3 regions of the Psychrosphaera sp. 1_MG-2023 genome follow, and region 2 is predicted to be linked to each of the others. Evidence: predicted binding sites of a transcription regulator. Region 2 holds the regulator's gene; each other region holds the start of a gene.

Region 1 (11,017 bases), on a different contig from region 2:
AAAATGAAATTCGACGTTAGTTAAACTAAAGCCGGATTAATTCACTAGGTTTGGCTTTTAAGTTCTTCCACCCACATTGCCGTAGCGCCGCAAATAGCAACGGGCATCACAATTAAATTTAATATTGGCACCATAGTAAAAATCGACACCGCCGCACCAAAACCAAAACAGGCACTTTTGTTTTGTCTCAATACATAGCGCATATGGTCAAATTCAACTTTATTATTATCAAAGGCATAGTCACAATACTGAATAGCTAACGTCCAGGCGATAAACAAGAACCAGGCTATTTGCCCGATAATTGGAAAAAACCAACCGATTAGTAGAAACCCTATTAAACGCGGGATAAAGTAGGCAAGCTTTTGCCATTCCCGTAATAATGTATGGGGAATGGCTTTAATAACGGCCATTACAGAATCTTGCTGAGGGGTTACGCCAGTCAGTTTTTGCTCCACTCGTTCGGCTAAAACGCCGTTAAAAGGTGCGGCGAGCCAGTTTGCCACGGAACTAAAAACAAGACTAAAGACTAATAAAATCACAAATAGGGCGATAGGGAAAAGTAAAAATTCAATCCAACTTAACCAAGAAGGAATTTGTTCTCTTATCCATTGAATTTGTATCCCGATTTCGTCGAGTAGGTAAACCAAAGCAGTCGTAAATAAAACAAAATTAACCACTAAAGGGATAATTACAAAACGCTTAATGCCTTTTTGATTAAGAAGTGAAAAGCCTTTAAAAAAGAATCTGATACCGTCTGATGCTGTCATTTGAAACGCAAAACCGAAAATAAACTAAAGTAGCTAAAACAATATAAAAGTTACTGAGTAACCGCAAGGATTGAAATGTTACAAAATTCAATATTATCTGATAAAGTGCTTGGTTAATATTATCCGTTGGTATAAACGCCCGCGGTCGTGTTTGAATTGTTTAAGAACAACAATAATTATTTCAACGATAACGACAAAAATTACAAAACCCCCATATGCGCTTAAAACATATTAAACTTGCAGGTTTTAAATCATTTGTAGACGCCACGACGGTGCCGTTTCCAGATCAAATGACCGCTATTGTGGGGCCAAATGGCTGTGGTAAATCTAATATCATTGACGCCGTGCGTTGGGTATTAGGCGAGTCTTCTGCTAAAAACCTTCGTGGTGATGCCATGATCGATGTCATCTTTAATGGTTCTACTAAGCGTAAACCTGTTTCCCAAGCCAGTGTTGAATTAGTCTTTGACAATACTGAGGGGCGAATTGAAGGCAATTTGGCTGACCGCGTTGAAATTTCCGTAAAACGCCAAGTTAATAAAGACGCTCAGTCCACCTATTTTTTGAATGGTACTAAATGTCGCCGCCGAGATATTACCGATATTTTCTTAGGAACAGGTTTAGGTCCTCGTTCTTACGCAATTATCGAGCAGGGCATGATCTCACGACTCATCGAATCTAAGCCTCAGGAGCTTCGAGTATTTATCGAAGAAGCGGCAGGTATTTCAAAATACAAAGAACGCCGCCGAGAAACTGAAAACAGAATAAAACACACTCGCGAAAACTTACTCAGACTCGAAGATGTGCGGGAAGAGTTAGGCACCCAACTTGAAAAACTCAAGCGTCAGGCGGCGACCGCCAAACGATATAAAGAATTAAAAGCGCACGAACGTAAATTAAAGGCCGAGTTGTACGCGCTAAAGTGGCACAAATACAATGAACAACTTAATGTTTATGAAAAAGACCGACTAGAAAAAGAAGCACAGCTAGAAGCTTTTATCGCTGAGCAACGGGGCGGTGAACTGGGGATGCTGCAATACAAACAGCAACACCAAACATTGGCCGACAATATTCAAGCCGCGCAGCAACAGGATTTTCAATTAAGCAATCAAATCACTCGTGTCGAACAGCAAAAAGTATTTGCGACAGAAAACAGACAAAAACAAACCGAAGACTTTGCTCAGCTGAAGCAGGCTCTAGAAGATGCAGAACAACATATTGAAGTCGAACAGGAAAGCTTGTACACGCTCGAAGAGTCTTTGGCCTTTATAGAGCCTGAGCAAGCTATTGTCGATGAACAATTAGAAGAAGGTTTGGAAACTCTTGCAAATGCGGAGCACAAATTTGACAGCAGACAAACTGCATGGGAAAAGTTGCAAAAGTTAGCAGCCAATGTCGTACAAAACAGTCAGGTTGTTAAGACTAAAATTCAAGGCCATCAACTGCAAACTGCTCGATTGACCCAACGTCAAGCTGAAGTAACTAAAGAAATTCAAGATTTTGATCTTAAATCAATAGAACAAGAATTATCGCTGTGCAACGACGAATTAGCACTGTTAATCGAAAGTCTTGTGGAGTCCGCATCTGCCATTGACGAGCAACAAACGACCCTCAATAGCGCAGCGCAAAATAAAACAGAAACTGAGCAACAATATTTAGCCACCAATAATCAGTTGGTATCATTGCAAGCCAAGCTCGATGGCTTAAAGCAGTGGCAGATTGAGCATGAGTCACAATCCACTGGAAAAATAGCTGAGCTTTTGGCAGACAGCAATGTGGTCAATTCAGGTTCACTTTTAACGCAGCTAGAAGTTGGATCTAATTGGGCTTACGCTATTGAAAATTTGGTCAGTTATATGGGCTCGCCTATTTTAGTCGACCGCCTTCCTGAATCTCAAATAAATGGTCAGTTTGTTATTAATGACGTTCTCACTTCGGTACCTAATTCAATTGCGACTAAAGTGAAAGCCGGCAGTTTCCCGTCATGGTTTAATTCAATTGGTGTTGCTGAAACCACAGAGCAAGCGCTGGAGCTTGTTAAGAGTAACGAGTTTGAAAGTGCCGTTACAATACATGGGCAGTGGGTAGGCAAAAATTGGAGTTGTACAGGACCGAGTCAATCAACTAGCAATGACGGTTCTAGCGTTGAGAGTGGAGTTTTAAAAAGACTACAGCAGATCTCTGAGCTTACAATTGAAGTTGAATTACAAGAGCATGTTTTAGAGGACGTTAACCAAACGTTAATCGCAGCGCGCGAAATGCATAGGTCACAGGAAAATAATCTCCATGACTTACAAAAACAACGTCAATTGTTGGAACAAAAAAGTGCCGAGTCGCAAATGCAAGTTAAGTTGCTTGAACAGCAGCTTTCACAACATAAATTGTTGATTGCCAAATTACACAAAGAAGCTGAAACCATCGTTCTCCAGCTAGAAGAAGAACAAACTCAGATCTGGGGTTTAGAACAAGAACTTGAATTAGTTGAAACGCAACACCTTGAACATGAAAGTCAGTTACTTGAACTTGAGAACGACAAACAAAGTCTGTCGGAACAAGTCAAACAGGCCAAGCATCAAGTGGATTTAGCGAAAACCCAAAAACATCAGCTTGAATTGAAATGTCAAAATATTCAATCTCAACTCGACGTTTCACGCACCAACATTCAGCGTGCTCATCAGCATCAGTCGCAATTGAAAGCTCGTTTTGTCGAACTTCAAACAAGCTTAACTAAAAGTGATGACCCAACCGCTGAATTGCAGATACAGTTAGAAGCGTTGCTCGAACAAAAAATCCTGCAGGAAGAACAATTACATATACTGCAAGCTGAACTAGCTGAGGTTGCGCAGAGTATTGCCGAATTAGAAAAGGGCCAGTCTGGCGTAATGGCTAAACTGGATAAAATGCGCAGTGAAATTGAATCGATAAAACTCGATAGTGAAGGCGCTCGGGTTAGAGCTCAAAACATGTTAGAAACGCTCAGTGACATGGATCAACCGCTGAAGCCTATTTTAGATGGGATGCCAGCCGAAGCCGAAGAGCAAAAATGGACTATTGAGTTAGAAAAAACCACTAATTCTATTTCTCGTTTGGGGGCTATAAATTTAGCCGCGATTGAAGAATATGACATACAAGCAGAACGAAAAGGCTACTTAGATGATCAGTTTAATGATTTGACCGGCGCGTTGGATACATTAGAGTCTGCAATTAAAAAGATTGATCGCGAATCCAGATCTAAGTTTAAGCAAACCTTTGAACAAATAAACACGGATCTACAAATTTTATTTCCTAAGGTGTTTGGCGGTGGTACGGCTTATTTAGAACTAACCGCAGATGACATGTTAGATACAGGTGTTACCATAATGGCGCGACCACCTGGAAAGAAAAACTCGACAATTCACCTTCTTAGTGGTGGCGAAAAAGCGTTGACCGCATTATCATTGGTGTTTTCTATTTTCCGACTGAATCCGGCACCATTTTGTATGCTCGATGAAGTTGATGCGCCACTTGACGACGCGAACGTTAGTCGATTTTGTAAGTTGGTTAAAGAAATGTCAGAAACAGTACAATTTATTTTCATTAGTCATAATAAAGTTGCAATGGAAATGGCTACCCATCTAACCGGGGTCACTATGCAGGAGCCCGGTGTATCAAGACTTGTCGCGGTAGACATTCAGGAAGCAGTAAAAATGGCGGAAGCCTCATAAGGGTATTTTTATCACATGGCAGAAGAACTAAGATTAGCATTCATTCTTTTGGGATCGTTAGCCATCGGCGCGGTAATACTGCACGGTGTTTGGACGGTACGTAAAGCAGTTGGTGAAGAGCGGAAACGTAAATATGTTGACGACGTAGAGCCGCAAATTGAAGAAAACGAATTAAGCGAAGAAAACCAAGCGTTAAAGTTACAGCAAATGGAAATGGACTTTAATGAGTTGCAAGCTAAGAGTGGTAACAAAGGCTTGCCTGTTATGAATGTTGATGTGGATTCGATTTACCACAAAGCGCAAGAAAACCCTCCTGAAGAAAAAGCTGAGGATGTAGCCGTAAGCACCGAAACACTTACGTTTGAACCGCAAAATGAGCTGTTTCAAAATGTTGGTGATAAAACTGAGCAACCTACAGAGTTTACCACTAATTATGATGATTCTGATGATATCGTCCGTGCCGACCTGCGTCATGGTGAAGTAGACCCTGATGACCTAGAACCAAAGCTTGGTAATTGGTCAGACGTTACAGATGAACCTGCGCCAGCAAAACCTGTTTTCAAAGACATTTCTAAAATGGATGTCGACGAATCTGTGTCGTTTAACCAAACCCGACACGCTGATGGTGGGTCTATGCAATCTGGCACACCAACTCAGTCTGAGCCAAAATTCAAAACAGAGCCTTCATTCCAAGCGACTGACGCCCCTAAAACCGAGCCTGAACCGCCACAAGAAGTGCTGATGCTGTTTGTCGATAAGTCAGAAGGTGCTGTTATTGAAGGTGCGAGACTGTTGCCTCTACTTCTTACACTTGGCTTCAAATTTGGTGAAATGGAATTTTTCCACCGCCATGAACTAAATTCAGGGCAGGGCGAAATTTTGTTTAGTCTTGCTAACATGTTTAATCCAGGTACTTTTGATCCGGACAATATGGAGCAGTTCTCAACCCGTGGTTTAACTATTTTTATGACATTACCAAATGCCTTAGAACCACTACAAACGTTTAATATGATGCACAATGCAGCAAAGAAAATTGCCGAAGAATTTGGCGCTAAAGTGTTAGACGAACAACGCCGACCGCTTGATGTATCAATAGTTCGTGGATACGTAGAACGTATTAGGAAGTTTAAAGGTAAGTCTTAGGATAATTTGCCTTGCAGGCAGCTTTTCGACTACGTCGACCATACTGACGTGTTACTTGTGCATTGCAGGCGGCTTTTCGCCTAAAGGCGAGTCACTTTTCTCAACAGCCGCTCTTGTTTCTAAGATCATGTAACCAAAAAGACCGCTTTGTGGTAAATCCCTAATCCTTATTTAAGATTTATATTATCGTCGAAGACGGAATGTACGTACATCCCTAGTTCGTCTGACGTACATCCATGTACTGACGAATTCCCTTCGTCCTTTAAGTGAACACATTCCTTGCAACGGCGTCCCCGCCGTTCACTTCGAGATATAAATCTCAACTAAGGGGGATTTAGACGAAGTAATATGCAGCCTGAACTTTAGGTGTGATAACTAGTTATTGAGAAAACCGTCATCCGAACCAAACAGAAAAACCGTCATCCGAACCAAACCGAAAAACGTCATCCTAAAAGAGCCTAAGCGATATTTGGGATCTCCAACCGAATGCAGAGGAAGTTCATAATCCGCCTTCAATTGGCTCAAGTAATCAGAACGAAAAACGTCATCCCCAAAGCTTGTAATATGAGTCAGCCTAAGCGATATTAGGGATCTCCAACCAAGTGCAGAGGAAGTTCATAATCCGCTTTTAATTGGCTCAAGTAATCAGAACAAAAAACGTCATCCCCAAAGCTTGTAATATGAGTCAGCCTAAGCGATATTTGGGAGCTCCAACCGAATGCAGAGGAATTTCATAATTCGCTTTTCTTTGCCCTGCGGGCGGCCATTTCGACTGCGTCGACCATACTTTTTGCAACAGCCCAAAAAGTAGGCAAAAAGACCGCTTTCGGCCAAATCCCTAATCCTTATTTAAGATTTATATTATCGTCGAAGACGGAATGTACGCACATCCCTATGCACATTCCTTGCAACGGCGTCCCTGCCGTTCACTTCGAGATATAAATCTCAACTAAGGGGGATTTAGACGAAGGGAAATGTTGCCTGAACTTTATGTGTAACAACACCTTGTTTTAAAGAAAAACCACCTTCAGAACAAAACAGAAAACGTCATTCCAACTACCAGAAATACCGTCATCCCAAAAGAGCCTCAGCGATATTAGGGATCTCCAACCGAATGCAGAGGAAATTATAAATATCAGCAACTTTGACCCCACAGGTTTCCAACCAAGTGCAGAGGAAGTTCATAATCCGCCTTCAATTGGCTCATAATTTCAGAAAGTAAAACGTCATCCTAAAAGAGCCTAAGCGATATTAGGGATCTCCAACCGAGTACTGAGGAAGTTTTAAATATCAGCGACTCTGACCCCACTGGTCCTCCACTGGTCCTTAAATTAGCTCATAAGTTCAACACAAAAAACATCAATCCAAACAGGTACCGTAAAGGCGCGTGCGTTTTGGTTAACAGAATAAAGGGATATGAAACTGATGGTATTGAATTTGGCCATATTACTGGCCGAGGATATAGCAGCTGAAAGGCTTAGGCTTTGATTCCTTTACCTAAACTGCCGCCAGTCTTTTTCTGGCCATACGAGTCGTATGTTGAGTTTCGGCTTCCGCCAATTAATAGGCGCTTGACTTCGTCGATGGCGACTTGAGTTTGTGTTGCAGTTAAATACACAACTTCATTTTTTTGTTGGCAAACTTCAAATGCTTCTACAATTTCATCTCTTAATGCAGACAATTCGTCGTTACCAGTAATATATGGCTTAAATTGCTCTGTGTTGCATTGATTGTCAATTTCAGAAATAGCATTCAGCAGCTTTTCTTTTTCTGTAGCTACGCGCGACAATTGGTCACCGTCGCGTTTTTTCACAGCTTCTAATTCAGATGCCAATATCTCCATCATCGACTGAAGATTTAGTCGTTGTTGCAGTAAAACATTTTTCAAATGAGTAATTATTTCTGGTTGTTCTGCCATAGTTATAAATCAAATTCGAAAGCGGCCAATTTCGACGCTAAGCGTTCGTAATTGATACTATATGCACCTTCGGTAATTGCCTTTTTAATTTCTTCAACTTTTTTCCGGTCGAAACCATCGCCGTCCGAAATCTTTTTTTGTAATTCTTTCAATTGTTTTGCCTGCGGCGTAAGCGCGACAGAGTCCTTCTCAGCACCTCGCGACGTAGTCGTGTGCTTTACGGAATCGTGTTTAACTTCTTCTAAGTGTTGTTTTTTTGCGTGGTACAAAGTGTTGTTACCTTGTAATCCACTATTTTTCACATCGTTTACCATGACTATACCCACCAAAAATATTTACTCATCATTGCTATCGGCTGCCAATAGGTAAACTTTAACACTATTTTATAAATTTACGTACACTTGTCTTAATTCTCCAACCGTGCCTTTAACAATACGGTCTGAAGAATTGTTTTTAACCTTAATTGACTCACCAAATGCACCACTCTCAATGGCGGTACCATTCGTTTTAATCATCATGTTAGATGACTGTGCCACAATCGATATGCTATCACCTTTACAAACCAGACAAACATCATTAGCACCGATTTGAAAGCCTCGATGTAAGTTACGGATCGCTCGGCCACCGATTAGTGCTTCGGTCGAAATCGCATTGCCGGTATCAACATTTCTTTTTTCTATAAGGCTAAGGGTAATATGGTCTTCGGTTATGAGTTCGCCTTTACCAACACTTTTTGTTGTTACTAGCGCTTCAATATATTCTGTCACGCGGACCTGGACAAACATTTTCCAATACGCACCTGTTGCGTTGCAGCTGACCTTAACTGGAAATTGTCTGGTGAACTTACGACGATTCATCATTTCATACTCAAGTGGAACTTGGCATTGATTAACCCTAATTCGATTGTCCAATGGTATCGTTTTAACCTTAATATGTTCACTGTCGTCTGGGTTAACCGTTTGATTTACATAACGAGTTACACCGTCAATAAGTTGTTTTTGAATTAAAGAATTTGACGTGGACGCCGATACACCCAATGTGGTGAATAAAAAGATTATGGTTAATACGTAAACTTTTGGGAAATTTTTCAACATATTCATCGCCTTTTTACTATGCTTTATCATATAGTTAACGAGCCAGTTTGATTTCATTCGACAAACCGTCAAATTGCTGGCGTTTTTTCATTTGTTTTGATGTTGGTATTAAGCTAAAACAAGACTAAAGTTATATTTAAAGGCTTAAAAACATCTATTTATCATTGTTTATTACGTTGTTCATTACAGAGTAAGCAATTTTCGTTCCTAGTTTATTGGAGAAGTTATATGGCGGGTATTCTTGACTCGGTTAATCAGAGAACCCAATTAGTTGGTCAAAACCGGCTGGAACTTTTACTTTTCAAGTTAAATGGTCGTCAACGTTATGGCATTAATGTTTTTAAAGTGCGTGAAGTTCTGCAATGCCCACCATTAACTGTGATGCCAAGATTAAATAGCTATGTGAAAGGAATTGCTCATATTCGAGGGCAGACCATCTCTGTTATTGATATGAGTTTAGCAACAGGTGGGCGTCCAATTAAAAAATTGGAAGACTGTTTTATTATTATCACTGAATACAATCGGACCATTCAGGGATTTTTGGTGGATTCTGTTGAACGAATTGTAAACTTAAACTGGGGTTCTGTTATGCCCCCACCAAAAGGGTCGGGTCGCTTTAACTATTTAACGGCCGTGACTGAAATCGACAATGAATTGATCGAAATTTTGGATGTGGAAAAAATATTAGAAGAAATAGCGCCTTCAAGCACAATCGTTTCAGACGGTATTGTCACCGACACTGAGATGCAAAGTGATTTGGGAGACCGTATTATCCTAATTACTGATGACTCGTCTGTTGCGAGAAATCAGGTGAAACGGGCTTTAGAGGGGTTAGGGTTACCCATTGAAGCGAAGAAAAACGGTAAAGAAGCCCTCGATTATTTGGTTGAAGTCGCCGCGAGCTGTGAACATTCTGTCACTGAAAAAATTGGCCTACTGATCTCTGACGTAGAAATGCCAGAAATGGATGGTTATACCTTAACAGCCGAAGTTAAATCTCGGCCTAAGCTTGCCGATTTACATGTTATACTTCATACCTCATTGAGCGGTGTTTTTAACCATGCAATGGTTGAAAAAGTCGGGGCTGATGATTTTATTGCGAAATTTAACCCTGATGAACTCGCTGGAGCGGTTCAAAAATGGCTACATACAGACTAACAATGGCATTTGAATGAGAAATCAGTTTTGAATAGTAATACTCTAGGTGATTCAGACTACCGCGTATTTTGTCAGTTTCTAGAGCAACAATGTGGCATTGTACTAGGCGATAGCAAATTGTATTTGGTGAAGAGTCGCCTTTCGCCCCTCATGACAAGGTTCCAAATTGGCACCTTGGCGGAGCTTGTCAGCAAAACGCTAAAACCGACAGAACGTCAATTACGAGCTGCGGTTGTTGATGCGATGACAACAAACGAAACCTTATGGTTTCGTGATACCTATCCTTATGAACTGTTAAAAAATAATTTATTGCCAGAGCTTGATAAAGGGCGTCCGATCAAAATTTGGTCTGCGGCCAGTTCGTCAGGTCAAGAACCATATTCCATTGGTATGACTATTGATGAATATCGTACATCGCCGTCGGTTTCGAGCAAAAGTATGTTTTCGGTTCTAGGAACGGATATTTCTAATACGATGTTAGATATCTGTAAAAATGCGGAATATGACAACTTGGCGCTGTCTCGTGGTTTGTCTCAAGAACGCCGCAGTAAATATTTTGCAGACAGCGGCAATGGCATGATGCAGGTCAGGGCTGATATTCGCCGCCTCGTTAATTTTAGACATTTAAATTTACTCGACAGTTACCAGTTGTTAGGTAAGTTTGATGTCATCTTTTGCCGCAATGTGCTTATTTATTTTTCCCCAGAGATTAAGTCTCAAATTATCAATAAGTTTGCAGCGCAATTGAATCCTAACGGTTATTTGGTTCTTGGCGCTTCTGAATCCATGTCCGGATTAAGCGACAAATTTGAAATGGTTCGTTGTAACCCAGGTATCGTTTACCGCAAAAAAAGCTAGCCTTTTATAAGGCTAGTCTTCATTTACTTTTAATTAATCCTTAATTTTCAACGTTTTAATTGTTTTTCCCTCCCTAATTATTAAGTGTCATTTTTTCTTGGCCTTTATTTTGCATTTCTTTTCAACACAGATTTAAGAATACAAAGTGACGATTGGGAGCGAATATGGCTATTAGTTTAGATAAAGCATTTGGTATACATCAATATGCTTTGTTAGCGAGGTCAGAGCGTGCAGAGATATTGTCTAGCAATATCGCTAACGCCGATACGCCAGGCTATAAAGCAAAAGATGTTGATTTTGCGGACGCATTGCAAAATGCACAAAAGAAGCAAAGTCATACTATGTCGAAAACACATGACAAACATTTTGACTTGT
Region 2 (11,017 bases):
CACCTTGAGGCATTCCTGCTAATGAATCACCAAACATTAATTTACGATACGCAGTAGATGCTAAATAACCCGCATCCTTTTGGCTGTTTTTAATGCCTTGAATTGCATTATTTTTAACGCGAGCAAATTCATTTGCATCAAACGCTGGAGCGACTAATTTTTCGTTTGCTAATGCAAGTGTCGCATCAAGATGTTTTGTTAACGCATTGATATTGATATTAAGGTAGTGATCATCAGCAGAAATACTGACGTTACTGCCAAGTTTTTCTAGCGCTTTACTCATATCTTCAGCAGAACGTGTCGTTGTCGACTCATTTAACATTGCAGCAAGAACTGACGCCATGCCTGCTTTGTCTTTTGTCTCAAAGTAATTACCTGCAGGAACTTTGATTAGAATCGCAGTAGTTGGTGTTTCAGTGCTTTGAGCGCCTAATACGGTAATACCGTTATCTAATTTGTTTTGCCACATTTGCGGAACATTCACGGCCTTGTTTGCACCCGCTTGAGGCATCACACTGCGGTCAAAACTTGACGTCGCTACGCGTAATTCTAAGTCATCTGCGCTAGTATTAGATTTTTCACCAATCGTTCTTTTTGGAATGGTGTAAGTATCTTCGTGGGCAATGGCTTGTAATTGACCTTTAGGTACTATGCTCATTACAACTGAATTTTTGCCTTTAATGTATTGTTTAAATACACGCATGATGTCTTCTTTAGTGACATTGGCATAACGAGCGATATCTTGCTCAATATAATTTGGGTTACCAGTAAATGTTTCATTGGCCGCGAGCTGGCTCACTTTACCTGACACACTTTGTAATCCAAATACAAATGACGCTTCCATTTGTGCTTTGGCTTTAATCAAATCATCTTCTTGTACGCCACGTTGTTCAAACTCAACTAACGCATCTCGAATGATTTGTTCTAGTTCCGCAAGTGACTTGCCTGCCGCTGGGTTTGGCAAAGCGTACATATTAAACATACAAGCAAGCTCTGAACACGGGTGACCGACAGATGCCTGTACTGCAAATTGGTTTTTAACCAAGTTTTTATAAAGGATAGAGGTTTTTCCGCCACCTAAAATTTCAGATAAGATATCCAGTGGTGCTTCGTCAGGGTGACGATTACTTACTGTTGGGAATGCCATGTATATCAGTGGCAAATGTACGTTGTCTTCCATAGAGATATAACGATCTTCGTCAAGTGTCACCATGGTTTTTTCTGGCATGTTAACTTCAGGGCCGCGAGGAATAGAGCCGAAGTATTTTTTGATAAGTGATAATGTTTCTACTTCATCAAAGTCACCACCAATCGTTAATGTCGCGTTGTTTGGGCCGTACCAACGAAGGAAAAAGGCTTTTAAGTCATTAACGTTAACGCGGTTTAAGTCTTCCATATAACCAATTACAGGCCAAGAATATGGATGTCCTTCTGGGTAAAGCGCTGCTGATACTGTTTCGTACAAGCGGCCATAAGGGCGATTGTCGACACGCTGACCACGTTCGTTTTTAACGGTTTCGCGTTGAACTTCAAATTTTTCTTGAGTTACCGCATCTAACAAGTAACCCATGCGGTCTGATTCTAACCATAACATTTTTTCTAGTTGGTTAGCCGGTACGGTTTCAAAGTAGTTTGTACGGTCTGAGTTGGTTGTACCGTTTAAAGTACCGCCAGCTTCTGTGATTATTTTGAAATGTTGCTCGTCAGCCACGTTTTCTGAGCCTTGGAACATCATGTGCTCAAAAAAGTGTGCGAAACCAGATTTACCAATTTCTTCACGGCCAGAACCAACATGATAAGTGACGTCTACATGAACAAGTGGATCGGAAGTATCTTTATGCAAAATAACCGTTAGGCCGTTTTCCAATTGGAGTTTTTTATAAGGGATAACTGTTTTGCCAGGCTCCGCAGTTACTTCTTCGATAACCGGGATACCAGCGATGACTTGTTGTTTGTCAGCGTCACCAAATGGTGAAACCAAATTACAACCAGTTAATACGGCAAGGGTAATTACCGGTAGAGTCCACTTTTTCATTTTGAAAATCCTTTGTTGAACACAAATTTTTACATGCAATATTATGCACATAGTTTCAGCCAACAAGAATAACGTAATGGCGTTACTCTTGTCACCTGTACTTAACGGCTTAATACTTGTTTAAATGTAAAAAGTTGTAACAACCCCAGGATCTGTTCTAGGCCTTGTGTAGCCTACTTTTCAATCAGTCGGATACCGGTTGATTCGATGACTATGTCACCTTTTTTATACAGTCCACCAATGGCTTTTTTGAATGCGCTTTTGCTCATGCCAAATAATTTTCTAATTAAATTCGGATCTGACTTGTCGTGAACGCCGGCAAATCCACCTTCTTTAACTAAAAAGTCGATGATTTGTTGGCTCTGACGGTCACGAATTTCAGTGGTTTTTTCCAGCGCGATATTAATTTTGTCATCGCCACGGATCTGTTTTACAAATCCCGACACGGTGTCACCGTAGGATAATCGTTTTGATATGTCGTCTTTAAAAATTAGACCCCAATGGCTCTGGTTGATAATCGCCTTTAAGCCCAAATCTGTATTCGACGCAATAAGCAGTTCAACTTGTTCGTTTGTTTTAAATGTCTTGTTATTTTCTTCAACTAAAAATTTGTCTATTTTAGAAGACGCGGTAGGGCGTAAGTCGAGTGAATCGATATACATAGTGACGATATATGATTGGCCCACTTCCATTGGCGTATTTTGCTCTGCAAATGGCACCATCAAATCTTTTTCTAAGCCCCAATCTAAAAACGCACCAACGCGATTAACGTCGACAACTTTTAAATAGGCAAATCCGCCAACTTGTATTTTAGGCTTTCTAAATGTCGCGATTGGTCGGTCTTTGGAATCTAGGTAAATAAATACACTGATCTCTTCGTCAACTTGCACTGAGTCATCAACTTCACGACGTGGGAGTAATATTTCGCCGGCTTCTCCACCGTCGAGAAACGCGCCAAATTCAACATGTTTTACTACAGTGAGCGTATTAAAGCGGCCAAGTTGTATCATTTAAGTCAGTCCAATATAAAGAAAATAGGGTATTCGGCAAGAGTATAGCGTATTGAGTTAGATCAGTAACCAAGTGGCTGTACCTAAAAAGGTAAAGATGCCGACTATGTCGGTAACTGTGGTTAATATTACACTGCCGGCAAGCGCTGGATCAATGTTCATGCGTTTTAGCATTAGGGGGATAAATACGCCAGAAAGTCCGGCTGCGATTAGGTTCATCATCATTGCAAAAGCAATAACTGCGCCTAACATTAAATCTTGTTTCCAAAGTGCAACTACACCAGCAATCAACACAGCCCAAATTAGACCATTATAGAAACCGATAGCGAGCTCTTTGCCCATTAACCATCGTTGGTTAGCTTGTGTAACATGACCTACGGCCATCCCGCGAATAACGAGAGTTAGTGTTTGACTACCCGCGACGCCACCCATACTCGGGACAATGGTATTTAAAACCGCTAGGAACGCTAATTCGTCGAGGGTCGATTCAAACAGGCTGGAGACAAATGCGGCTAATAACGCGGTAAACAGGTTCACGCCCAACCACAAAGAACGTCGTTGGGTACTTTTTACGATTGGCGCAAAGGTATCCGCCTCGTCGTCGAGACCCGCCATGCTTAGCATCGAGTGCGCGGCATTTTCGCGGATTACGTCGACGATGTCATCGATGGTTATACGTCCAAGCAATAAACCATTTTCGTCAATAACCGGAGCTGAAATCCAGTCGTACCGTTCAAACAAAGACGCGACTTCCGTTTCTTCCATCGTTGCAGGAATGACTTCGAAATCGGTTTCCATTACTTCAGAAATTAGGCTAACCGGTTGGCTGGTTAACAAGGCCGCGAGGGAGACTTCACCAATAAATTTTTCGTCTTTGTCCACGACATACAAATAATCGGTGGCTTCAGGTAAAGCGCCTTTTAATCTCAGATACCGCAAAATGACGTCCACCGTTACGTCCGGACGTACAGTTATTGTGTCGGTGTTCATCAATGCACCGGCGGTATCTTCTTCGTAGGACAACACACGCTCTGCGCGTTTGCGGTCTCGCTTGTCCATACTTTTTAATACTTTACGATAAATCGTATCTGGCATACCACGTAAAACTTCGGCAAAGTCGTCGTCGTCTAAGTTACCGGCAGCTTCAGCGACTTTTTCTGGGGTCATGCTACGTAAGATAGGGTTACGCACATCTTCAGACAGTTCTTCGAGAACTTCACCTTGGATACTGGAGTCGATTAATTGCCAAATTACGGTTCGAGATTTTGGTGGTGAGGAATGCAGTAACAGAGCGATATCTGAAGTAGGCATCGAATCCAACATGTTTCTAACGTGCACAAACATACCGCCGCTAAGTGCAGTATTAAGTTCTTCGATAGGGATGTTGTATTCTTGCTCTAAAAGCTCTGCCATAAAACCCTTAGTGTGTGATGAAGTTACTTTCTATAAAGGATATATTGCCAATCGCTGGCCCAATATATAAAGGAAACGTAAACCTAAGTGTGGTCTCGCCGCCAATATTAACTCAAAATGACATTTTTTAATAGCAACTGATTGTTTTTATTTAAGTTAAAACAATCAAAATACTAATTATTCGTCTTCATCAAATTTATTGCTAATGAGCTCGCAGATAGCGTCAACAGCGACTTTTGCTTCGTTACCCGTCGCGATTACGGTCACATCTTTACCTTGGTTACTGGCCAACATCAACAATGCCATCACACTATCGGCATTGGCTTTTTTGTCTGCTTGTTGAATAGTTACCGTTGCTTCAAATCCCTGAGCTAATTGCGCTAGTTTGGTGGCCGCACGGGCGTGCAACCCAAGTTTGTTTTCTATGGTAACGGTACGACTAATTTCCATGTTTATTCACTCTTCAAATAACGACTTATCTCACGATGGCGCGTTTTAACGTCATTTTCACGTGAGCGATATAAGTTTGCAAGTGCCTCGGCGATGTAAACCGAGCGATGTTTTCCGCCAGTACAGCCAATGGCAATGGTTAAATAACTGCGGTTGTTTCGTTCCAAATGTGGCAGCCACGTCGACATAAAGTTATTAATTTGGAATACAAATTTATTAACCAATGGCTCGGCTTCTAAAAATTCTATTACGGGTAAATCTAGGCCGGTTAAAGGCCGCAGAGCAGGTTCCCAATGTGGATTTGGTAAAAAACGTGCATCAAATACAAAGTCGATATCGTTTGGTACACCATATTTGAAACCGAAAGATTCAAACGTTATTACGAGGTTTTTTTCCGATTTACCAAGAATTTTTTCGCGCACCATTTCGGTTAGTTGGTGAACGTTTAAATCTGACGTGTCGATAAACAAATCGGCACGAGTCGCAATAGAATCAAGGAGCTTGCGTTCTTCTTGAATTGCCTCAGGTAGGCCAGACTCTTTTTTTGATAATGGGTGCAAGCGACGAGTTTCGCTATAACGACGGATCAAAACCTCGTCTTTAGCGTCAATATACAAAACCGTTGTATTAACGTTTTTAGGTAAAAAATCGAGGTTTTCGACTAGCTCTTGCTCGGATTCTGGAATATTCCGAACATCAATGCTAACGGCAACTTGTTCATAATTTTGACTGAGACTGTGCGATAGAGCTGGCAATAGATTTACTGGTAGGTTGTCTACACAGTAATAACCAAGGTCTTCTAACACTCGCAGTACGACGGTCTTCCCTGAGCCTGAACGGCCACTAACAATAAAAATATGCATTTTAGGCGGCTTCTATTATGTTGTATAAATCCAAATCTGTTTCTGCTCTACGAATTTTGCGTAAAACATCTTTGTTGTCAAAGGTTTTTGCTATCGATGCCAATGTTGCCAGATGAGTGTCGCATTGATCTTCTGGTACTAACAGGGCAAAAAATATATCTACAGGTCGTTTATCAATCGCATCGTAATTCACTCCTTTGTGGGTAACTAAGAGAACTGCTACGGCTTTACTCGAATTTTTTATTCGGCCATGTGGTATCGCAATTCCGTTACCTATACCAGTGCTGCCCAACTTTTCTCTGTTCATCAAGCTCTCTAAAATATCTATGCTAGATAAATTTGGCAGCTGCGCACTCGCAATTTCAGCTATATGTTCAAGTATTTTTTTCTTGCTTTTACAATCAGCAATAACTTTGGTGCAATCTGGTTGAAGTAATAATTTTAAATTCATGTTTGGTTAACTGCCTACCTTTTGCTTACGCCAAAAGGTGTTGTTTGTGACGCCGTCCCTAGCGTCACGTTTATTTAGTTTAAACCCATCAGTGACGGGTCAATTTCTCTTTATGTTTTATTACCTGTCGATCTAGCTTATCTATTAAACTATCAATCGCGGCATACATATCGTTATGTTCAGAAGTGGCGAACAATTCACCACCGTTTACATGTAAGGTTGCTTCAGCTATTTGACTCAGTTTTTCAACGTCTAAAATCACATGGACATTATTGATATGGTCAAAGTGACGCTCTAATTTAGCAAATTTGTTATCTACGTATTCTTTTAATGACTCTGTTAAATCTATATGACGACAAGTTAAATTAATTTGCATAAAAAATTCCTTCTGTTGATATAGAGAGGTGTTTACACCAGTCGTTTTCGTTGGTTTGAAGGGGGAATATTTAATGATTCCCGGTATTTTGCAATAGTCCGTCTGGCAACCTGAATACCTTGGTCAGCCAGGATCTCTGCAATTTTACTATCACTGAGAGGTTTAGCCTGATTTTCCGCCGCAACTAACTTTCTGATTAAAGCTCTAATCGCAGTGGAAGAACATTCACCACCGTTCTCTGTACTTACATGACTCGAAAAGAAGTACTTAAGTTCAAAAATTCCTCTAGGTGTGTGCATATATTTTTGAGTCGTCACACGAGAAATTGTTGATTCATGCATGTCGACCATTTCTGCGACATCGTTCAAAACCATTGGTTTCATGGCTTCTGGGCCATATTCAAAAAATCCCTGCTGTTGCTGCACGATACAGTTTGATACTTTTAGCAGCGTATCGTTACGACTTTCTAAACTTTTGATAAACCATTTAGCTTCTTGTAAATGGGAACGTACAAATTGCGTGTCACTGGTATTTTTTGAGGTTTTTGACAACGATGCATATTGTTCGTTTATTTTTAGTTTAGGCATGGAATTTGGATTTAGCTCTACTAACCAACGACCTTTTTTCTTAACGACCGTTACATCGGGAATGACGTAGTCGATTTCATCTTTGATAACGACACTTGCAGGATTTGGATTAAGTTGTTGGATGAGTTCTAGAATATCTTTCAGATCGGGTTCTTTTAACTTGGTTTTTCTAAGTAAAGTCCGGTAATCACGATTGGCCAGTAAATCGATGTAATTGTCGATAACGTCTATGGCCTCAAATTTCCATGGCGTGTCATTTGAAAATTGTTTCAATTGCACCGACAAGCATTCTTGTAACCCTCTGCAGGCGACGCCTACGGGGTCGAATAGTTGAATACGTTTAAGTACCGCTTCAACTTCTTCTATTTCCACATCTTCGATGTCAATGGCTTCTACGATGTCCTCAGCGGTGAGGCGTAAAAAGCCTTTTTCGTCGACGCCGTCAATAATGGCGGTCGCGATTGCAAGATCTTGTTCGGTAAACGTAGAAAGGTTTAACTGCCAGCGGAGGTGGTCTTGAATATTGTCAGTGGTTTCACCTTGATAGACTGTGTCTTCGCCTTCATATGCTGGGCCAGAGCTCGCAGGGGCGGCGCTCATGTAGTCATCCCATGTTGTGTCCGTAGACATCTCTTCACTGATGGTTTCGGTTTGAAGTGCTTCAGTGGTATTTATTTCTTCCTGCGCCCAGTCGGTATCGTCGTCGGTCGTTTTGTTTTGACCTTCCGTTTCACCCAATACATCTTCTATCGATTGTTCGCTTTTTTCGTGATTTAAACTTTCGTCTTCTGCGTCCAATAGAGGATTGCTATCCAAGGCTTCTTGAATTTCTTGGTGGAGTTCTAATGAGGATAACTGCAACAACCTTATGGCTTGTTGCAATTGTGGGGTCATTGTTAATTGCTGACCCATTTTTAATTGAAGTGAAGGTCTCATCTAATTCCAATCAGATTATACTAATTAATGGTTATACACTAAATTACAAAGTGAACTGGTCACCTAAGTAAACTTTTTTCACGATTTCGCTAGCAAGGACTTCTTCTGGTGTACCTTCTGCGATTAATTCACCATGACTCACGATATAGGCTTTTTCACATACATCAAGCGTTTCACGTACATTATGGTCGGTAATTAAAACACCGATCCCTTTTGCGACGAGTTGTTGGATAATCTTTTTAATATCAATTACTGATATAGGGTCGACCCCAGCAAATGGTTCGTCAAGTAATATAATTTTAGGATCCGCAGCCAGCGCTCTTGCAATTTCTACTCGCCTACGCTCACCACCTGACAATGCCATACCTAAACTATCGCGAATGTGTTCTATATGAAATTCACCAATAAGATCATCTAACAAATCGGCTTTTTGGTTGGCATTGATGTCCTTTCTCATTTGTAACACGGCCATGATATTTTGGGAAACAGTAAGTTTTCTAAATATCGAAGATTCCTGTGGTAAATAGCCTATTCCATGACGAGCACGAACATGCATTGGTTCGTGACTTAAGTCAATATCATTAAGTGTAATGCTACCTTTGTCGTTAGGAACCAATCCAACTATCATATAAAAAGTTGTCGTTTTACCGGCACCATTTGGCCCAAGTAGTCCGACGACTTCACCGGCATTTACTGAAATACTGACGTCTTTTACAACTTGCCTTTTGTTATACGACTTGGCGAGATGTGTTGCGATTAATTTAGTCATCGAGTTATTAATTCCGTCGTTAGCCGTTTTTCTTTTTTGTTTTTATCGTAGTGGTAACTCGACCACCCGTTGAGGCATCGCCATCCGCTTTTACGCGCTTTTTAGCAAGGTCAAATTCGATCGAGCCACTTTGTACTTCAGAGCCACCTTGTTTAAACTTTGCGTCGCCACTTAATTTAAGGGTTTGAGTTGTAACAAAGTATTCAATCTCGTTTGCTTTTGCGGTTAAGTTACCGTTTTCTTCGTCGATTTGAGTAAATAAAGCCGGACTGCCTTTGGCAATTAATTTTTCACCGGTGCCGTCCTGGGTGTCGACAAATAGCTCATCCGCTTTAATTGATATAGGCCCCTGAGAAACAACAACATTACCTTTAAAATACATCGTATTGTTGTTGTAATTAAGATCTTGATTGTCCGATTTTATTTTCAAATCTTCGCTGTTTGCCGAAACGGCCATACTAAATAGAGCAACCAATATTGTGGCGATATACGCGTGTCGCTTGAATGTCATTACTTGTTACCTTTAATCAGCGTTTCCACATGATGAGTTAGTGTCACCGTGCCTTCAGTTAAATTTGCAACCAAACCTTGCCCAACAATTGTCAATTTATCACCCGTAATCGTAATCGGATTGTCTGTTGTTACCAAGTTAGAGTCTAAGTTAATTTCTAAAAAATTTGTTGTTATGGTTTGGATCAATGACTTTTCGCCAAGTTGTACCATGATGACATTTTTATCTAAGGTTAATATACCTTCTTGCATGTCGCCAATTTGTGCGGAGAGTCGCCAAAATGGTTTTTTATCTTGGTAAATTATAAATTCAGGTGAAATAAAATGAGTTAGGGACAACTCTGAAAAGTGCTCCATTTTTTGTGAAAACACTTCTTGCTGCAGTTCACCATTAGAGTCAAACAACTCTTGATGCAGCAATTTAGCGGTAAATTCCGGGATCAGTTCTTCTTCAAAGTCAAAAGGCATTTGCGATTGTGGCGCGAAATTGGGCTGCCATAAAACGGCAACGATCCCCAAAAACAATATAACAACAACGCCACGGGCTAACATTATAGACTTGCTCCGGTGATATTCTCGGTAATGTACTCTTCACCATAGTTCGCCATGATCAGTAGGTCGGTTAATTCTCTTACAGAACCTCGTCCACCATTTAATGTCGTTACTAAATGAGCAATGCTTTTGATATATGGGTGCGCGTCGCCTGTAGCGGTTGCAAGGCCAACTTTTAACATTACCGGAGCATCTGGAAAATCATCACCAATGTATGCGATTTGTTCGTCGGTTAAGTTTAAGTCTGATTTTAGTTGCTCGTAACCTTCTAGTTTTTGGTCCATACCTTGGTAAATATGTTTTACACCTAAACTGCTCATGCGAGTTTGCACAATTGTTGATTTGCGTCCCGTGATTACCGCGACTTCAACACCTGCATCTATTAAAGAACGAATGCCATAACCATCTTTGGTATTAAAGCCTTTTAATTCTTCACCACTGTTGGCTAGGATTACGGTTCCGTCTGAAAAAACGCCGTCGATATCGCATATTAATAATTTGATTTGCTGCGCGCGAGCGACAACATCATTTGGTATTGCCTGATACCAAGTTTCATATCTGCGCATTTAAAGTACCCCTGCTTTTAATAAGTCGTGCATATTTATCGCGCCCACTGGGAAGTTATTATCATCGATTATAAAAAGACTGTTTATCTTTTTTTCTTCCATAATATGCAAAGTTTCAGCGGCAAGGATATTTGCGGCGCTGCAAATTGAGTTACGAGTCATATAGTTAACTATACCGGCGGACATGTCGAGCTTGTCTTGATCTAGACAACGACGCAAGTCTCCGTCGGTAAAAATACCCGCTAATTGTCCCTGGTCATTGGTGATCCCCGTCATACCAAGTCCTTTGGCTGACATTTCGATGATCGCTTGTTTTAATGTCGCTTGGTCAGTGACCAACGGGATCCGTTTTTCAGTATGCATTACATCTTTATTAGTGAGTAATAACTTACGGCCAAGTGCTCCGCCGGGGTGACTAAGGGCAAAGTCTTCCGCGGTAAACCCACGTTCTTCTAACATTGACACGGCCAATGCATCGCCAAGAACTAAACTCGCTGTT
Region 3 (11,017 bases), on a different contig from region 2:
TAAGTGACATGTCAGTGGCGGCGTCGAAAAGTCCGACACAATGTGACATTTGCCATATTTTTTTGTCACCTGGAAAAAGCTCAAAAATAGCTTCATCGTCTAAGGCTGTAAATGTGACAGATACGCAGCCTAAGTCCATTAAGAAGTCACTGATTTCATCTGTGTGTTGTTGTTTAACGGGAAAACGAAGTTGCACCCAAGCCATAGTCTGATTTATTCCTAATTGGACAAAATTGGATTTTAGCCTAATTTGCCAGAGAGTTTCACTATCATTGTTCCTTTTTATGGAGTGACGTAGAATGGCGATGTCAGTCATTACTTCGGAAAAACAAATTTCATGTTGAGTTATCGCCACGGGTTCCATGCGGGAAATCATGCAGATGTATTAAAACATCTAATATTTCAGTTTGTACTGCAATATATGGGAGAGAAAGAACGACCTTATATTGTTGTTGATACCCATGCTGGCGCAGGTGCATATAAGCTCGAAGATGAGTTTGCTCAAAAAAATAAAGAATTTGAAACGGGCATTGGCCCACTTTGGAATGCTGACCGTGCAAACATGCCTAAGGCCGTTGCTGAATATTTAGACGTAGTCGCGAAATTTAATAAAGAAGATGGCTTTGACGATTTAGTGTTATACCCAGGTTCACCTTGGTTTGCTCTTAATCAGCTGCCAATGGACGGGAAAGGGTTCTTTCATGAACTTCATCCAACGGATTTTGATTTATTACGTCAGTTTATTCGCCCCAATCGTTACCGAAAAGCGATAAAAGGTGATGGTTTTGAATTAAGCATGGGCTTGTTCCCACCGGCGCAAAAGCGTGGCGTTGTGATAATCGATCCACCTTATGAAATCAAAGATGACTACGACCGCGTGGTGCAATATGTCAAAGACGTCACAAAGCGATTTAAAGGAGCTGTTATTCTAATTTGGTATCCAGTTGTTGAGAGATACCGGATTGATAAAGTTGAGCAGGGTCTTAAACGCACAGGTGTTAAAAATATCGCGTTATATGAATTTAATGTTGCTAAAGATTCACATGAAAGAGGGATGACCGGCAGTGGTATGATTTTGGTGAATCAACCTTGGAAGTTACCGTCGGCAATGGCTGAAGTTTTACCTTATCTTGTGAAAACACTACCAGGGGATAACAACGACTTTAGAGCAGAACAAATAGTACCTGAGTAGAAGAATGTTTAGAAAGTGCTCAAATGGAATAAATGAGCACTTTACGACGTAGTGTTTTTTGATGATTCATACTCTCCCTTTCCATTTGCACGTCCTCATTATCAATAATATTTATGTGTGTGAACGGTTCGTTGCCTTGCAGTAATTAAATACCGACACAAATACCTATTTGGTCTCTGGAATTTGAGTTAAACCGGAGGTAACAGCCGATAAAACAATAGTCATATTTCCCTAAAAACGTCTACACTGGAGGCATTAGTTAACTAAGGGAAACAATAATGACTTTCGCCAAGAAAAAAATATTACTCGCTGGTCTGTTTGCAGGCCTAGTATCTGTGTCGTGTTCTTCAGTTATGGACTCCATAACCGGTGACCAAGCGGCGTCTAAAGAAGCCATAACCCAAGCTGTTATGAGTGATGCAAGAAAACAAGCAAGTGAGAGAGATGCTTTTCGTCATCCACAACAAACACTGGAATTTTTTGGTTTACGTGACGACATGACCGTTGTTGAAATTTGGCCTGGTGGTGGCTGGTATACATCTATTATTAACCCGGTAGTACAACAAAACGGAGAATTTTACGCCGCTGGATTCCATATGTTTGATGGCGCACCTGGCTATTATCAGCGTTCGATTGATGGATTTAATAAAAAAATTATGAACGATCCGGCTTATGCGGGGATCAAAGTCACTGAGTTTCACCAAACTAAAGCCTTAGATATTGTGCCAGAAGGGACGGCAGACATGGTTTTAACCTTTAGAAATGTGCATAATTTCTATATGGGTGACGGTGATGTAGGTGTTGAAAATGCGTTTAAAGCATTTTACAAAGCGCTGAAAAAAGGTGGGGTTTTAGGTGTTGTAGATCACCGTTTACCTGAAAACTTAGATCAGGAAGAAAACAAGCGTTCAGGGTACGTCAAACAGTCGTTTGTTATTGCAGCAGCTGAGAAAGCCGGCTTTACATTAGCCGCGGCTAGTGAAATAAATGCGAATCCTAAAGATACAGCGCAGCACCCACGTGGAGTTTGGACTTTACCACCACGTTTGGCACTTGGTGATGAAGATAAAGAAAAATACACTATGATTGGCGAAAGCGATCGAATGACATTAAAGTTTGTTAAAAACTAATTTGTTAATGGGGAGTTCGCTCCCCTTTTACTATTGTTTTGATAGCCTAGATTGACCCTAGCTGCTTCCTCTCTTCGTCCCCCGCAAGCTTGCCATAAATAAAAATCACTTTTTTCCGTACATTTCGGTACATTGACAAGTTACGCCATCTAAACGCCCTAATAAGCTCAGTCATGGTTTTAGCTATACATTAGTTGTTTTTAGCACTTTATTTCCAGCAGAAAAATAATTTCATCGTGTTATACTTCCGCCCAAAATTATCTTGAACTTAGCAGAGTAGCAAACAGCCATGAAAATTCTAGTTATCGGTGGTGGTGGTCGTGAGCACGCGTTGGCGTGGAAAGCGGCTCAAAATCCAAACGTAGAGATTGTTTATGTTGCCCCTGGCAATGCCGGCACAGCCAATGAAAACAAACTTGAAAATGTTGCGATAGGTGCAGAAGACGTACCTGCGTTACTACAATTTGCAAAAGACAAATCTATCGATTTGACGATTGTTGGTCCTGAAGCACCTTTAGTTATTGGTGTTGTTGACGAATTTCAAGCCGCTGGTTTGAAAATTTTCGGACCGTCAAAAGGCGCTGCTCAGTTAGAAGGCTCAAAAGCGTTCACCAAAGACTTTTTAGCTCGTCATGATATCCCAACAGGGGATTATGCTAATTTCACTGAAATCGACCCAGCGATAGCTTACGTTCGTGAAAAAGGCGCACCAATTGTCGTTAAAGCCGACGGCTTAGCAGCTGGTAAAGGTGTCATTGTTGCAATGACTTTACAAGAAGCTGAAGATGCGATTAAAGATATGTTAGCTGGAAATGCATTTGGTGAAGCCGGTTCTCGAGTTGTTATCGAAGAGTTTTTGACGGGTGAAGAAGCCAGTTTTATTGTTATGGTCGACGGTAAAAATGTTGTGCCAATGGCAACTAGTCAAGATCATAAACGTGCATTTGATAATGACGCTGGACCTAACACGGGTGGCATGGGCGCTTATTCACCAGCACCTGTGGTTACAGACGAAATTTATACTCGCATTATGAACGAAGTGATTTACCCAACCGTTGAAGGTATGGCGAAAGAAGGCCATCCATACTCAGGTTTCTTGTATGCAGGATTAATGATCGATACTGACGGTACGCCAAAAGTAATCGAATATAATTGCCGTTTTGGTGACCCAGAAACACAACCTATTATGATGCGTATGCAGTCTGACATGGTTGAGTTATGTTTGGCTGCGGTTGCCGGTGATTTAGCAGGTAAAGAAGCTAAATTTGACCCTAGACCTGCTGTTGGAGTGGTATTAGCCGCTGGTGGTTACCCTGGTTCTTATAATAAAGGTGATGTTATTACTGGCGTACCTGTTGCAACGGCTGATTCAAAAACGTTTCACGCTGGAACCAAATTAAACGGCGATGACGTTGTTACCGCTGGTGGCCGCGTATTATGTGCAACAGCGTTAGGTCAAACAGTTACAGAAGCCCAGGCCCTAGCCTACGAAGCGGTAAAACAAATAAAATGGGATGGCGTTCAATTTCGCAACGACATTGCATATCGCGCGATAGCACGAGAGCAATAACACTAAATAATTTGTCTTATTGAAAAATAAAACGCCTGCATTAAGCAGGCGTTTTTGTTTGTGTTACTCGCAAGGCTGTTTTAAAACAAACAGACAATTATCGAATGAGTATTACAAACAACGAAGCATGATGGCGATACAACAACCCATCCCAATCCCCCAACTTAATGAACGCAGTTTGTCCCAATTGACCCAGTAGAAAAATAAATAGCAACAACGAGCAGCGATAAATCCACAACTAAGCAGCGTAATGTCCCGCGAGAGGTTGTCGGTTGCTATGGCAAGTAACACACTTGGCGCAAAAATGATGATGGCTTCAAAACTGTTTTCATGGGCCGCTAAGCAACGCGCGCCAAAACCTGAAAGCTTTTTTTGCTGGCTGCGGGGTTCTTCATTATCGTAGCCCCTGATATTACCACTACCAACCTGACGCATAGCGTGAGCTAAAGGAACTTTAGCGACAAATGGTAAAATGACCGATATGATCAAACAATAAATTACAATCTGCAGTTCACTCATTATTGTGTTTCCTCGTCACATACAAAGGCAAGTTTACTGGCAGATTTATTAACCGCTAATCGGGTTATATTTGTTGGACACTGGTTTGAAAAATCAAATAAAGGCTGCCATGTTTGGTTTGGTGTGTGTAACGACCAAACCATTATTTTAGTTCCCATAGCCGCAATGACCTGATCTGAATTCAGCCAAGTGTAATCTTGCGTTTCTTTAGGCAAAGCTAGGTATTGAGTGATAATTCCTGTCTGTGCTGAAAAGGTATTAAGTGCATTGTTTGTACCCGTTGTGAAACTAAACACCTGATGTTTGGCATTATAATGAAGGGCTCGGCCGATTTCATTAGCGATGACCTTCGCGTTTTCTTGTTCTGGTGACTGAATATATTGCAACGTCATTGGCTCACCCAATACAAATAGAGCCAAATCATTATCAGCGCCCCAAGCATGATATCCAACAGGCTTGATTGTTTTGTTGATAATCGTTTGTTTTTGACTTCCCAATGTTAATGTCCATAACCGCTGTGTACTATCAGGTTCAACTTTAATAAAAGATAAGTTGTTTGACTCAGGAACAAGCGTCGGTGAGTATTCGCTGGTATCTAATGTCTTGGTTATGTTCGTAAGTGTTTTTGAAGACAAGTTGTAAAATAAAATGTCTGTTTGTTGCGCCAATTGAGATGTGTAATAAACCCCAGAACCGTCGTCTGCAAAATAAGGCTGATTGTCATATCCTGGACGCTGAGTAATATTATCTATTTCCACTACGTGTGTTTTTTGCCCATTAGTTGCGATCTGCGCAACAAATATATCGGTTGATGCATACGTTATTGGTAAAAAAGTGGATATACTCAATAACGCAAATTTACCTAGGTTTTTTATCATTTTAGGGACCTAATTATTGTTTTTGTCATAAAATGTTCAGCGCGCTAAGCTTGATTAATTAGAATAATCACTTTATAACAATCTAGTCTCAAAACTAAGAAAAAAGATTTATGTCAGTTAAACACCCAATAATTGCAGTAACTGGTTCCTCTGGAGCCGGCACAACAACAACCACAAATGCTATTACTCACATTTTCCGTAATTTGGACGTGGATGCTGCGATCTTGGAAGGGGATAGTTTTCATCGCTATGCACGTGCAGAAATGGAAATGGAAATTAGAAAAGCGCAAGAACAAGGCCGCCATATTTCTTATTTTGGGTCTGAAGCTAACGATTTTGGAGCATTAGAAAGCTTATTTAAAAGTTATTCTGAAACCGGTAGTGGCAATGTTCGTAAGTACCTGCATTCATTTGATGAAGCCGTTCCGTATAATCAAATGCCTGGTACATTTACGCCATGGGAAGAACTCAGACCCAATACAGATTGTCTGTTTTATGAAGGTCTACATGGCGGAGCGGTTACCGAACAGCATAATGTTGCCCATTATGTCGACTTGTTAATCGGCATGGTACCTATTGTTAACTTGGAGTGGATCCAAAAAATAATTCGCGACACTAACCAACGAGGCCACAGCCGCGAAGCTGTAATGAGCAGCATCGTCCGAAGCATGGACGACTACTTCACGCATATCACCCCTCAGTTTTCTAGAACCAATATTAACTTTCAACGGGTTCCTACTGTTGATACTTCGAATCCATTTAGTGCCAAAGACATTCCGTCACTAGATGAAAGTTTTGTGGTGATCCGTTTCCGAGATGTGCCTAATGTTGATTTTCCATATTTATTACAAATGATCGACGGCTCTTTTATGAGTCGAATCAATACAATTGTTGTCCCGGGTGGGAAGATGGGGTTGGCATTGGAGCTTATATTAACACCATTAATTGAAAATCTAATTTTCAGCCGCCGTAAACTCATTGGTCAACTAGACTGGATCGACAGTAAAAAATAGCCAAAATGCCCATTGCCTCAAAATGGTGCAGTTGTATTTTGGAATTCAATTTTGAACGCTACTTACAGACCTGTAAGTAGATAGCTATCTCAAAAAGTGAGTTAATTTTCATTACTGCATTGTGTTATTGCTAAACTGCTGTAATTTAGGTTGTTGCATTAGTAGTAGCGGTACTCTAATTCAACTTTGGTTATTTCAAATTAGGTCTTTTTTGGATCTAAGAAGGAACTGAACTACGTTATATGTAAAAAAATAACGAAAATCGCGGACAAAATGTAACAACTAAATTACACTCATTGTTGCTTTCTATTGATTAGTCTCATGTTGGTGCGTATTTTGAACCATTGTGGTGCAATGTTGTCGATGGAAACGCAGGGTTAATATGTAACTCATTGTATTATATAACTAAAATTTGATGGCATGAATTTGGCTTTGCCTTATGCACTTAAATGAGCCAAAGGGCTCGAAAAAATATTTTTTTAACTTGGAGAAAACAATGTCTCAAACGGTTTTAAACCTAATCAAAGAGAGCGAAGTTAAATTTATTGACTTACGTTTCACTGACACTATAGGTAAAGAGCAACACATCACTGTGCCTTATCATCAAATTGACGAAGACTTCTTTGAAGACGGCAAAATGTTTGACGGTTCTTCAATTTCAGGATGGAAGGGTATTAATGAATCAGACATGGTTCTTATGCCTGATGCTGAGTCAGTTGTTTTAGACCCATTCACAGAAGAGACTACGTTAAACATTCGTTGTGACGTAATCGAACCTGGTACTGGCCAAGGTTACGAACGTGACCCTCGTTCTGTTGCTAAACGCGCAGAAGCTTATATGCGTGCTGAAGGCATTGCTGATGAAGTATTAGTTGGTCCAGAACCTGAATTCTTCGTATTTGACGATGTTAAATTTAAAACTGACATGTCTGGTTCTTCTTATAAAATTGACGCTGAAGAAGCGGCATGGAACTCAGATAAGTCTTATGAAGATGGTAACAAAGGACACCGTCCTGGCGTTAAAGGCGGTTACTTCCCAGTAGCACCTGTTGACTCTTCACACGATTGGCGTTCAGCGACTTGTTTAGTAATGGAAGAAATGGGCTTAGTAGTTGAAGCACATCACCACGAAGTTGCTACAGCTGGTCAAAATGAAATCGCTTGTCGTTTTAATACTATCGTTAACAAAGCTGACGAAGTTCAAATCTATAAGTATGTTGTTCATAACATGGCGCATGCATATGGAAAAACAGCGACATTCATGCCTAAGCCAATTGTTGGCGATAACGGTACTGGTATGCACGTTCACCAATCACTTGTTAAAAACGGCGAAAACTTATTTGCTGGTGACAAGTATGGCGGCCTTTCTGAAACTGCGCTTTACTATATCGGTGGCGTAATTAAGCACGCTAAAGCGATTAACGCGTTTACCAATGCTTCTACTAACTCTTACAAGCGTTTGGTCCCTGGATTCGAAGCTCCGGTAATGTTGGCATACTCTGCACGTAACCGTTCTGCATCTATTCGTATCCCAGTAGTACCTTCACCAAAAGCACGTCGTATTGAAGTACGTTTCCCTGACCCGTCATCGAATCCTTACTTAGCATTTACTGCGTTGTTGATGGCTGGTCTTGACGGTATCAAAAACAAGATCCACCCTGGCGATGCTATGGATAAAGACTTGTATGACTTACCAGCTGAAGAAGCAGCAGCGATCCCACAAGTTGCATCTTCTTTAGAAGAAGCGCTTAATGAACTAAGTGCTGACCGTGAATTCTTAAAAGCTGGTGGTGTTTTCACAGACGACACTATCGATGCTTACATTGAATTAAAACGCGCTGAAGTTGAAAAACTTAACATGACAACTCATCCAATTGAGTTTGAAATGTACTACAGCTGCTAATATTAATTTAATTCACTTAAATTAATAAATTAGATCTAAGCCCACTCGCATGAGTGGGCTTTTTTTTGTAGCCAAAAAGTTAAAAATTCGCTAGATTATGTCTAACGTCTATTATTTGATATGAGAGAACATGGGGAAGTTCGTAATACTGCTAATTCTAGTATTAATAAGTACTAATTCACTAGCAGCAGACAAGAAAAAAATATACGTTTGGCGTAATGCTGAAGGCGTACTTGTGTTTTCTGATTCTCCAAAACCTAATGTTAAATCAGATACGATAGATGTTTCAAAAACCCCCAATATTATCCAATCTGTTGACGCCTCAATAATTAGTGGCGATACAACAAAAGAAGATCTCCTAGATGTTGTTTCAATCGACATCGTTAAACCGCTTGATCAAGACACGATAAGAGATAACACTGGCTCGCTGTATATCAATGGCTTGATTAAACCATCCTTTAAGCGTGGTATGAGCGTAGTTCTCAAATTCGACGACAAGAAGGTCGCAGGCCCTCAAAAGTCAGCTGTATTCATCTTACGTGACGTTGATCGCGGTGAACACCGTGTTCAGTTAGAAGTTTGGAACGATTCAGGCAAGGTTATTGCAGTAAGTAAGCCAATAACAGTTTATTTGCATAGAGCATCGGTTAATTAACCAAATCGGTGCAATGATATTTGAGAAAAAGCCAGTTTACGGCTAAACTCAATAAACCTATGCACTATATCGGTGCGGATTTTTCCATGAACGAACCAACGTCGTCTAACCCTGGTGTTAGCCAACAAATTTTAGAACAGTTAAGTTCTTCGGTGTTTTTACTCGACCGCAGCGGCAAAATTAAATTCTGTAACGATTCTGCAGCCATGTTGTTTGGGCAAAGTATTCGCAAATTACAGGGACAAATATTTTTTAAAATACTCATATATCATACATTTCCAAAGGCTTTGTTGGCTGAGTTGTGGGATAACGGTCGCAGTTTTGCAGATAATGAGGTTGAAGTCGTATTTCCTGATGGACGTCATTCAATAGTCGAAGTCAGCGCTGATCAGGCGATGGTTGAAGGGGAGACGTTATGTCTGCTTCAAGTTCGTCAAAATGAAAATTTGCGTAAAATAAGCCAAGAAAATACTCAAAAGCACCATATTAGTGCTTCCCGACATCTAATTCGGGGACTCGCCCATGAAATTAAAAATCCACTCGGTGGTATTCGTGGTGCAGCTCAATTATTAAGCCGAAGTCTGGAGTCCGAAGAGCTAAAAGAATTCACTCAGTTGATTATAGAGCAATCAGACCGATTGCGAGACTTAGTGGACCGATTATTAGGTCCAAACACCCCGCCTAAACGTGAAGCCAATAATATCCATATTGTTTTAGAACGAGTCTATAATTTGGTTAAGCTGGACAAACCTGAGTTTATTACAGTTTACCGTGATTATGATCCTAGTTTACCAGTCACCGTTTTTGACCCTAGCCAACTAGAGCAGGCGGTTTTGAACATAGTCAAAAATGGCATTCAATCTTTACTAGAATACGCCGCTAATCAACCAGAAAATTTCGAACCGTTATTAACCATGAGAACACGATTTGCGGGTTCTAAAGTTATGCATGGCACGCGTTTTAAACAAGTCCTGAAAATTTCCATTGTTGATAATGGTCCAGGCATTAGCGATGAGCTAAGAAGTACAATTTTTTATCCAATGGTGACCAACAAGTCAGACGGCAATGGTTTAGGTTTGTCTATTTCACAAACGTTAATCGACCAACACCAAGGCACAATAGAAGTAGATAGTTGGCCCGGACAAACAGCATTTTCGATTTTTATCCCTGTAATACAAGACAATGAAGGAAGTAAATAATGAGTAGAGTTTGGATAGTAGATGACGATAACTCAATTCGTTGGGTCTTGGAAAAAGCGCTTACACAAGATGGATTTGAAGTCGAATCTTTTGCCTCTGCAACTATGATGTTGCAACGACTTGAATATGATGAACCAGAAGCGATTATATCGGACATCAGAATGCCAGAGATGGACGGTATGGAGCTATTGGATAAAATGCAGGCCAGTCACCCGCAACTGCCAATTATCATCATGACGGCGCACTCTGATTTAGATAGTGCGGTAAACGCGTATCAACAGGGCGCATTTGAATATCTTCCAAAGCCTTTTGACATTGACGAAGCGGTTAATTTGACCCGCCGTGCGATTGAACATGGTAAAAAGCGCAGCGGTAAACTGAAAGTAAAACAAAAGCCAGCGTCTGAGATTATTGGTGAAGCCCCAGCGATGCAGGAAGTGTTTCGCGCGATCGGGCGATTGTCACGCTCTAGCGTAAGCGTTTTAATCAATGGTCAGTCGGGAACGGGTAAAGAACTTGTCGCCCACGCGTTGCATAAACACAGCCCACGAAAAGAACAAACGTTTGTTGCCTTGAATATGGCTGCAATTCCAAAAGATCTTATTGAATCAGAATTGTTTGGCCATGAAAAAGGTGCCTTTACGGGGGCTGCAGCTGCACGAAAAGGCCGATTTGAACAAGCCAATGGCGGAACCTTATTTTTGGACGAAATTGGCGATATGCCATTGGACATCCAAACTCGACTATTACGTGTACTCGCTGATGGTCAATTTTATCGAGTCGGTGGTCACGAGCCGGTTTCTGTTGATGTTCGAATTGTCGCTGCGACCCACCAAAATTTGGAAAACTTGGTGGACCAAGGCAAATTTAGGGAAGATTTGTTTCATCGTTTAAATGTCATCAGAATTCACATTCCAGCGCTTCGAGATAGAAAAGAAGATATCCCACAATTGTGTGA

What was found. Region 2 encodes sigma-54, which starts transcription at its own class of promoters, with help from an activator protein. Its sites were predicted from a motif close to GTTGGCACGNNNNTNGNNT; they were not measured.
Positions count from the first base shown of each region.
Region 1: a site for sigma-54 is predicted at 8,819-8,837, ahead of flgA (flagellar basal body P-ring formation chaperone FlgA). Genes of this name have one in related genera too.
Region 3: a site for sigma-54 is predicted at 6,717-6,735, ahead of glnA (glutamate--ammonia ligase). Genes of this name have one in related genera too.

Region 1 covers NZ_JAUORW010000010.1:91,595-102,611, forward strand. The annotation lists gene cysZ (sulfate transporter CysZ) at 45-767, opposite strand; gene Q4575_RS11100 (chromosome segregation protein SMC) at 983-4,471, shown strand; gene zipA (cell division protein ZipA) at 4,487-5,614, shown strand; gene flgN (flagellar export chaperone FlgN) at 7,092-7,532, opposite strand; gene flgM (flagellar biosynthesis anti-sigma factor FlgM) at 7,535-7,834, opposite strand; gene flgA (flagellar basal body P-ring formation chaperone FlgA) at 7,916-8,626, opposite strand; gene Q4575_RS11125 (chemotaxis protein CheV) at 8,855-9,784, shown strand; gene Q4575_RS11130 (protein-glutamate O-methyltransferase CheR) at 9,812-10,642, shown strand; gene flgB (flagellar basal body rod protein FlgB) at 10,807-11,017, shown strand, end outside.
Region 2 covers NZ_JAUORW010000019.1:43,025-54,041, reverse strand. The annotation lists gene Q4575_RS16465 (pitrilysin family protein) at 1-2,035, opposite strand, end outside; gene Q4575_RS16460 (S1 RNA-binding domain-containing protein) at 2,209-3,045, opposite strand; gene mgtE (magnesium transporter) at 3,103-4,458, opposite strand; gene Q4575_RS16450 (HPr family phosphocarrier protein) at 4,636-4,908, opposite strand; gene rapZ (RNase adapter RapZ) at 4,911-5,771, opposite strand; gene ptsN (PTS IIA-like nitrogen regulatory protein PtsN) at 5,773-6,222, opposite strand; gene hpf (ribosome hibernation promoting factor) at 6,311-6,598, opposite strand; gene Q4575_RS16430 (RNA polymerase factor sigma-54) at 6,631-8,121, opposite strand; gene lptB (LPS export ABC transporter ATP-binding protein) at 8,165-8,890, opposite strand; gene lptA (lipopolysaccharide transport periplasmic protein LptA) at 8,910-9,401, opposite strand; gene lptC (LPS export ABC transporter periplasmic protein LptC) at 9,401-9,952, opposite strand; gene kdsC (3-deoxy-manno-octulosonate-8-phosphatase KdsC) at 9,952-10,518, opposite strand; gene Q4575_RS16405 (KpsF/GutQ family sugar-phosphate isomerase) at 10,519-11,017, opposite strand, start outside.
Region 3 covers NZ_JAUORW010000015.1:105,663-116,679, forward strand. The annotation lists gene prmA (50S ribosomal protein L11 methyltransferase) at 1-205, opposite strand, end outside; gene Q4575_RS14900 (23S rRNA (adenine(2030)-N(6))-methyltransferase RlmJ) at 338-1,192, shown strand; gene Q4575_RS14905 (class I SAM-dependent methyltransferase) at 1,471-2,322, shown strand; gene purD (phosphoribosylamine--glycine ligase) at 2,612-3,892, shown strand; gene Q4575_RS14915 (MAPEG family protein) at 4,004-4,411, opposite strand; gene Q4575_RS14920 (hypothetical protein) at 4,411-5,289, opposite strand; gene Q4575_RS14925 (phosphoribulokinase) at 5,400-6,302, shown strand; gene glnA (glutamate--ammonia ligase) at 6,799-8,205, shown strand; gene Q4575_RS14935 (DUF4124 domain-containing protein) at 8,336-8,860, shown strand; gene glnL (nitrogen regulation protein NR(II)) at 8,947-10,059, shown strand; gene glnG (nitrogen regulation protein NR(I)) at 10,059-11,017, shown strand, end outside.